One region of the Psychrobacter sp. SCQQ22 genome, then DNA from elsewhere that is predicted to be linked to it. Evidence: predicted binding sites of a transcription regulator. Region 1 holds the regulator's gene; the other holds the start of a gene.
What was found. The regulator PhoB, encoded in region 1, activates phosphate uptake and scavenging genes when phosphate is short. The targets are predictions, from matches to a motif close to TGTCATNAANCTGTCATAA.
Positions count from the first base shown of each region.

Region 2: a site for PhoB is predicted at 2,691-2,709, ahead of I6E84_RS14270 (DNA translocase FtsK). Genes of this name have one in related genera too.

Region 1 is NZ_JADYWZ010000012.1:59,633-64,185, forward strand. It holds gene I6E84_RS13565 (DUF1287 domain-containing protein) at 1-212, shown strand, start outside; gene asd (archaetidylserine decarboxylase) at 375-1,211, opposite strand; gene dtd (D-aminoacyl-tRNA deacylase) at 1,324-1,779, shown strand; gene phoB (phosphate regulon transcriptional regulator PhoB) at 1,926-2,630, shown strand; gene phoR (phosphate regulon sensor histidine kinase PhoR) at 2,693-3,784, shown strand; gene I6E84_RS13590 (M23 family metallopeptidase) at 3,824-4,414, opposite strand.
Region 2 is NZ_JADYWZ010000007.1:170,504-175,056, reverse strand. It holds gene I6E84_RS10835 (MerR family transcriptional regulator) at 1-213, opposite strand, end outside; gene aat (leucyl/phenylalanyl-tRNA--protein transferase) at 268-1,074, opposite strand; gene trxB (thioredoxin-disulfide reductase) at 1,075-2,097, opposite strand; gene I6E84_RS14270 (DNA translocase FtsK) at 2,761-4,553, shown strand, end outside.

The DNA of each region.
Region 1 (4,553 bases):
GCCAGACATTATCAATTACGGATAAAGACAGCTTTCAAGCGGGAGATATCGTGTCATGGCGTCTGCCAAAAAGTAACTTGCCGCACATAGGCATTGTCTCGGACAAAGTAGCCGCTGATGGCACACCGTTGATTATTCATAATATCGGCAGCGGTACGCAAGAGGAAAACATCCTATTTGCTTATCCTATCCATAAGCACTTTCGATATTAAGGTGCTTTGAATATCTTTCAATACTGAAGCGCTTTCGTTATGAGTCGTTACTTTTAATAATTAGTAAAAAGTAATGAATAAAAAGCCCCGTTAAGCGTTATGATTTACGCTTAACGGGGCTTTTGTTTTTTGCAGCTCTTGTTTTGGGAGTCGGTAGTACATTTATTTGGTATCGGTATTGCCCAATAATTGTCCCATTTGTACAACACTATTGGCTTTCATACTGTCTTGCCAAGCAGCTTTTGCGGCTTTTGGTAGCACTACAATGGCGGTTGAGCCTAAGTAAAAACGGCCAAGTTCATCACCTTTCTCAAAGCTCATGTCATGGTCGGCTTCTTGGATATCATCCGTACGAGAAATCTTACCTGTCGCTACCGTCTCGATACCAGCGACAATCATCGCCCCGACCATCACCACGGCTGCTTTGCCATACTTAGTATCAAACATACAAACCAAACGCTCATTACGTGCAAATAAGTCAGGCACGTTGTCGGCAGTCGTATTATTGACCGAAAACAGCGTACCCGGTACGTAACGCGTCTTGGTTAAAGTACCATCGAACGGCATATGGACACGGTGATAATTACTAGGTGCTAGATAAACGGTTGTAAAGCTACCATCAGCAAAATACTGGCCATCTTCGCTATCAGCAAGTAGCTGCCCAACATCGTAGTAGCGACCTTTGGCTTGGAGCAATTTATGGTCTTCGATCTGACCCAACTGAGAGATAACACCATCCGCAGGGCTGACGATGCCGTCAGCAGTAGTATCGATAGGGCGAGCATCGTCTTTTAGTTCACGAGTAAAAAAATCATTGAAACTTTCATAGGCATTAAAGCTCTGGCGCTCATACTCGTCCAAACTGACATGATAAGCTTTAGCAAAGCTACGGATAAATGCGCGTTTGACGTAAGGGTGGCGACTTGCGGCTAGACGGCCTGCAATTTTACTTAGCTGCTGCTGCGGGACAAGCTGTTGCAAGGTGGTGAATAAATTCATAATGAGGTTACCAAAGTAAAGTTCAATGTAATAATTAATGGGCAAGTGAATGGCTGCATTTTATCATGGACAGCATGTTATTGTATGAGCATAATCTGTAAGGAGTCAGTAAATGAAAGCACTTATACAACGAGTGAAGGGTGCGAGTGTCACCATTGATGAACAGTGTGTCGGTACTATTGAGCAAGGTGTGTTGGCATATATTGGTCTGGGTCACGATGATACGCTACAAAGCGCGCAGAGAATGATCGATAAAATCCTGACCTATCGCATCTTTGAAAATGATGATGATCCTGCCAAATATGGTAAATTAGATAAAAACGTCCAGCAAGTCGCCGGTGGATTGCTATTGGTATCACAGTTCACTTTGATGGCAAAAACTGATAAAGGCCGTCGCCCTGACTTTGGGGGTGCAATGGCACCCGATATGGCACAGGCGTTGTTCGCACAATTGGTCGCTTATGCCAAAACCCAGCATGCCAATGTGGCTACTGGTCAGTTTGGCACTGATATGCAGGTATCGAGCATCAATGATGGGCCGCTGAATTTCTTATTAGAGGTAAAGTAAACAATCGGATTCAATATTAAGGATAAGGCATTTCAAACAAATGTCATTAAGCTGTCATAATTAATCCGTTTAATAGATAAAATATAACGAGCACCTATCGCCTTGTTTATAAGTTGAGTTTCGTCATCTAACGCTGAGAATACCGTATGTATAATGAGCAAATTTTAATTGTTGAAGATGAACCTGCGATTCGTGAAATGATCGTAATGACACTAGAAATGGCTGGATTTGATAGCTTGCAGGCAGCCGATGTATCAGAGGCGCATCAGCAAGTCGTCGACCATAGGCCTGCGCTTATTTTATTAGATTGGATGCTGCCCGGAGATAAAAGCGGTGTTGATTTTTGCCGTATGCTCAAAAATGATGAGATATTGTCCGAAATCCCCGTCATTATGCTGACGGCCAAAGGTGAAGAGGATAGTAAGGTTCACGGCCTTGATGCCGGTGCTGATGACTATATGACCAAGCCCTTTTCGACACGTGAATTGATATCAAGAATCAAAGCAGTGTTGCGCCGTAGTAGTGCGCTCAGTAGTGATAAGCCTATCGAAATAGGTAATCTAAGCCTAGATACAAAGAGCCAGCGCGTGACAGCCACAGGCAAAGTCATCGAAGTTGGCCCCACTGAGTATCGATTATTGGCATTCTTTATGAGTCACCCAGAGCGTGCTTATACGCGGACACAGCTGCTAGATCAAGTATGGGGTGGCAACGTCTATATTGAAGATAGAACCATTGATGTACATATCAAACGTCTGCGTACATTACTGCGCCCACATGACTGTGATAAGTTGATACAGACGGTTCGTGGTACAGGCTATCGGTTTTCTAGCTTTATTGAACCCAGTTAATTGACCCTAAAAGTGCCTTGGCAATCGTGGCCCAATATAGCGAATAGTGGTAAGGATAATAAGTGAGCAATACTATGCCAATAGAAAATAACCAGCAGGGCACGTTAGAGTCAACCTCTCAGAAGCATGCAACGGATCAACTTAAAAAAATCAGCAGCGCCGTACAAGCATTAAGAGATGCGGTGATTTTAATCAATGATGATGATGGTTTGGAGTGGTGGAATCAAGCGGCAGAGGATTTGCTGCTATTGCAAGTAACAGATAAAGGTCAGAGTATTTTTGACTTCATCAGCGCCCCTGAATTCCGTCAATATTATCAGTCCACAACGATACCTAACGATGGTGTTCATATAGAATCATGGCGAGATGCTAAGCGCTATTTAAAGTGTGAAATTACACCGTTTGGTGATGAAAAGCTGCTCATTATTTATGACGTGACACGATTACATAATTTAGAAGAAATGCGCCGCGATTTTGTCGGGAATGTCTCGCATGAATTGCGTACGCCACTGACCGTAATGATGGGGTATTTAGAAAACTTCTCACATCAGCCAGATATGCCGCCGCATTGGCGTCGTGGTTTTGAGTTGATGACTCAGCAAACAGCTCGCATGAACAGAATTGTAAATGACTTGCTCCTGTTATCTCGCATTGAAATCGAGGAGGCTCATGAGCTGACTTATATTGATATGACCAAGCTGTTGACTCATGTCTACGATGACGCGCAAGCCTACAACCAGTCATATGGCCATACCATTCATTTGCAGATAGATACTTATGACGGGCTACAAGGTTCAGAGATGTACCTAAATAGCGCATTGTCTAACTTGGTGATTAATGCCATTAAATATACTCCAAAAGGTGGCGATATATCCATCAGCTGGACCAAGACGTCAGAAGGCTGCAAGTTCGCTGTTGAGGATAATGGCATTGGCATTGCATCGCAGCATATTGAGCGTTTAACGGAGCGTTTTTATCGTATTGATAAAGGCCGTAGTCGTGCCACAGGTGGTACAGGTTTGGGCTTAGCGATTGTAAAACATGTCTTGTACCAACATGAGGCAAAATTACAAATTGACTCGGTAGAAGGGGTCGGGTCCACATTTAGTATGGTATTCCCAGCAGCTTATGTTCGATCCGCTCCTACGAGTTAAGACCGAAAATATTACTGATTTATAGACGGATAATATGCCCTAATTCTTTTGCAAAAATGGATACGGGTTCACAGCGCTACCATTGATGTATATCCCATAATGGACATGAGGCGGTGTGCCTTTTGCATTGCCACTATCACCAACATAACCAATGATATCACCAGCATTCACCCAGTCGTTGGGAGCAATATCGGCATAATCTTCTAAATGCGCATAGTAGTGTCCTGCGCCGCCAGGTCCAACGATGACCACCACGCGACCACCCAAATTATTTTCACCTACTTTGCGGACGATACCTTGCGTTGTCGACTGTATCGGCGTGCCTCGCGCTGCAAAGATATCAATACCTTCATGCGAGCGGCCTTGACTACGCGCAGCACCCCAAGTATCCGTTAGATTCTGCTCTGGTAACGGCGAGGGTAGACTGTCTTCTGTAGGCAGTGCTTGCTGCAATAGACTCAACTGTTGCCACTTTGACACAACGAATGACTGTGTTTGTTGACTGATACTTGGCAGTAGTTTGTCTAATATAAACAATAGCATCACCAACACAGCAGCTCTAATGAGCACGCTTAGTACACGGCGTAAAAATGTGGGTTTGGCTCGCTGATGTTCATCGGCAGGTAGCATAGGGCTCTCTTAAATTTTCTATATTATTGAATACTATATTGTAGAAGTTCTATCCTTTACTTTCTGTATGAGCTTGTTATATTTGGTTTTTATCCCAATAACTATAAATGTAGCAAGCATGTTTCTATTCACTATAACG
Region 2 (4,553 bases), on a different contig from region 1:
TTCGTTGAGAGTGAAGCCTACCGTTTGTGCACTCTTGATTAGCTCGATACGTTCGACACATTCTGGATGAAACTCAGTATACAGTCGCGATCCTGCTTGACGCTTACGTGATTTTAGCAAACCCAATTGGTCATAGTGACGCACAGTATCCTTAGTAGTATTGGCTTTTTTTGCTAGCGCCCCAATTAACAAAAACGATTCATCAAATGCCATAGTGGTCTCATAGGTCTGTAAGTAGATGCTTGTTAATAGCCATCACAATGCTCGTTATAAATTGAGCTGCCAAGGTTCTTCGTTATCGAGTTGCGATACTGGCAACGGTTTGTGGGAGTCATTTTGCCATGTGATGGCATCACCAGCTATCAATGTATTTAACTGAGTGAGAAACTCTACACGTGGCAAGGTAGTTGTGCCTAGGCTCATTAGATGATCGTTTGGTAATTGACAGTCGACCAACGCTACATGGCTTTGTTCACATAAGCGCATAAGACCCCAAAAAGCTAACTTTGAGGCATTGGAAGCGCAGTGAAACATCGACTCGCCAAAATAGATATTGCCTATTTTTAATCCATAAAGCCCACCAACCAATTGCCCTTTATCATCCCAAACTTCCACACTATGTGCAAACCCTTGCGCATGCAGCTTGGTGTAGGCTTCAATCATTTCATCATGAATCCAAGTATGTTCTCCTTCAGGCTGATTGTCATTGAGGCCGTCGCTGCGTGGCAAGCTACAGGCATGAATTACGTCATCAAACGCTTGATTAAGGGTCAGTTGCCAACGGGCGCGATTCGCTTGTTTGCGTAGTGACTTGCTTGGCTGATAGTCTGTTGGCACTATTACACATCGTGGTTCAGGGCACCACCAAGCGATCGGCTCATCTTCATTAAACCAAGGGAACAGTCCTTGTGCATAAGCAGAGATGAGGGTTTCTGGTGCCAAATCGCCACCCATCGCGACGATGCCAATGCCATCAGGGTCAATAGAAATAGGATCAGGAAAGTCATAACGCCCAAGACTTTTTAAGGTCTCAGGCGTGATGTGTTGATCGTTCTGTTGAGTAAAGTTGCCCATTTAAGCTTCTTTATCTGCAGTTAGTGTTGAGTCGTAAGTATGATCACGAGCAACGGTCTCTCCCAATGCATCCAAGTATTTTTCAGCATCAAGTGCTGCCATACAGCCAGTGCCAGCAGATGTGATGGCTTGACGATAGACATGATCGGCGACATCGCCTGCTGCAAACACCCCTTCGATACTGGTTTGCGTGGCATTACCCACTAAGCCGCTTTGAACAGTAAGATAGCCATCTTTCATATCTAGCTGACCTTTGAACAAGTCCGTATTAGGCTTATGACCGATTGCCACAAACATGCCAAATACATCTAGTTGCTTAGTACTGCCATCGATGGTTGATTTGATAACAACGCCATTGACGCCCATGTCATCACCAACCACTTCTTCAACACTGTGATTCCACTCGATTTTGACGTTACCATTTTTGGCTTTTTCGAACAATTTGTCTTGTAGGATTTTCTCAGAGCGTAAGCTATCACGGCGATGCACTAAGGTTACTTCAGAAGCAATGTTTGATAGATATAGAGCTTCTTCGACAGCCGTATTACCACCACCGATGACGGCGACTTTTTGGTTTTTGTAGAAGAAACCATCACAAGTAGCACAAGCTGAAACGCCAAGGCCTCTGAATTTGGTTTCTGACTCTAGCCCTAGGTACTGAGCAGATGCACCTGTTGAGATGATTAGGGCATCACAAGTGTAGCTACCGTTATTACCCGTTAATTGAAAAGGGCGTACATTCAAATTTACTTCGTTGATATGGTCATAGACCAATTCGGTACCGAAGCGTTCTGCATGGGCTTTCATGCGTTCCATCAATGCAGGGCCTGTTAAGTCATGAGCATCGCCCGGCCAGTTATCGACTTCGGTGGTGGTGGTGAGCTGTCCGCCTACTTCCATACCAGTGACCATGACAGGTTTTAGGTTGGCGCGTGCTGCATAAACGGCAGCAGAATAACCAGCAGGACCTGAGCCTAGGATGATGAGTTTTTCGTGACGTGGCGCTGTATTTTCAGTTGCCATGGGTAATTCCTTGCTAAATATAAAAAGTTAAAAATAGGAGTGATTAATAGATCTCTTGCAAAAGTACCAGTTCATTGATTTTCACTGACGGAGTCACGAGGGCTAGCGATGACTTATGCAAGAAATCTAATATAGTAAATTTTTCAAAATAACGACTAATATGGTTTTTTCATTGCTGTGTGATAATAACATAAGGGCACGGCGGGCAAAGTGCAAGTTTGCTAAAATCAACATGGATATCATTAGAATTAAAGCATATAAACCTTGAAGTATTGTTGCCATAAATGACGACTATTTTATAAGGTCTATATAAGATTGTTAGCCTTATTCTGTGAGCTATATTGCTAAAAGTAGGGTTTTTTATCTAAATCGCATATTAGCTAACTTTCTTGCACTCTTTCTTTAGAAGACTGTCGCCACTATGCCTATGTATTTGTTATTATAAGAAGTTATGCCAAGTGTATTGGGGCGCAGAAAGAAGGCTGTCATGACTCATCTTTATGACAGACAATGCGTTCTAAATACTTTGCCAGAGATATTTATATTCGCACTTCTATATCAGTATCTCTATGTCAGCACTTTATGTCAGCACTTTATGTCAGCATGATTAAGCTTAGTCATGCGTTGACGACCATTTAGTATTAATAACAAGGCAGATCTTACGTGATATCAGCACCGCTTATTGAGTATTTAAAAAAGGGAATATTTACCCTCCTTGGGTTAATACTGGCCGTTTATCTCTTTGTCATCTTGATGACGTATACAGGTAACGACCCTAGCTGGTCGCATATCAGTAGTGACATGACCACGATTAATAATGTGGGTGGTGCATCGGGTGCTTGGTTATCGGACTTGCTCTATAGCTTCTTTGGTTTTGGTGCATGGTGGCTGCTAGCATTTTTGGTTTATGAGTCTATCCTTATCTGGTGGGACAACAAGCCAACATTTTGGCTGATGCGTTTGATTGCTTATGTGTTTTTATTATTGAGTGCCAGTGCTTTATTTGCACAATTGGTTGCGTTGGTTCAGCACGTAACGGATCCAACAGCGACAAGGCTAGAAGGGGTTGCTGGCGGTATTATAGGGTTGGAGCTACAGTCTCGATTGGCTCAGCTTTTATCGCAGTGGGGGAGTGTACTCTTCTTAACGGTTTTCGTTATTATCACGGCGACTTTTGCCTTTAATATTCATTGGCTTGCGATTTATCAGAAAGTGACAGCGTTGTCATGGTTAGGTTCAGGGGTCAAACACAAAGGCATGGCGCATGATGATATCTCTGCTCAAGAAGGTATTATCTCAGAGCAAAACGATGAAAGTATAGCAACGAATAAAACAGCTAAAGAAATCTCAGAACAGCAGCAGTTACCGCTTGAGCTACACTCTGAAGATAGTGTAAAAGCAGTAGAGAATAGTGGTCGTTTCAGCAATGTCTTATCAGACTTTTTATCAACGTCAGGGCTTGCTGATAGCGTAAAAGCGTCGATGGCAGCAGCAACGCAAGCGGCTATGTCTAATTCAAGTGCTATATCTAATTCAAGTGCCATGTCTAATAATGAAAATAGCCAACAGCTACAGGCGGCAACAGCGACACCTAGCGGTACAATTGATAATACAGTCAATCATGCTAATACATCGCCGACGTCAAGCTCTGTAATGACACCTGTCCGCAAAGTAGAACCGAGCTTTGCTTGGAATGATGCAAATACCGTTGATGATTTATTGGCCAGTGAGCAATTAGCTTATAACACCAATACTATGAACGGTCATGGTTCAGATTCTGCTGCGCCAGTACCTAATAATACTGAATTTAGTCATACCAATACTGAGTCGCTAGAATCAGCTGTGCCATCAGCTCCGACTATATCAAGCGCAAAAATAGCTGACGTTCAATCGCCAATTGAGGATGTCGTATACGGTGAGACGGTTCTTCAAAATACGGCAGATTCTGGGCTTGATGTGCCAGCGGAGAGCATTGATACATTGGCAGATGCTTGGCTAGCAGAGCATGCAGATATTTCAGTACCTACTACTGAAGCGTCTGTAGAAACACTTAAGTCTGATAGTGTCGTGGAGCAGCCAGTACGAGAAGCAGTCGTAGAGCCTGTGTCCGATTTAACCAGTAGCGATGCTATTAATAAGCAGCCTTCGAATAGCAAGCTTTCTGATAATAAGCCTTCGAGTATACCTGTTGCTTCAGCTGCTATTGCAAAGTCAGCTACTCAACTGGCAGCAGAAGCTATTCAGCCAATGTCAGAAATGGCCGATATGACGCCGACCAATACACCGCCTGCCAATCCAACATTACCACCAACTGTTGTCGCTGAGCCAGTTGTTGCTTCTAAATCCAATGTGAGTTTTGATATACCTGAAGGAGATTCTAGCAACCATATTGCTGATATGGTGCCAGATGATACGAGCGCTGATGATGCTGCTCCTGTTATGCCCCATATTAGCGA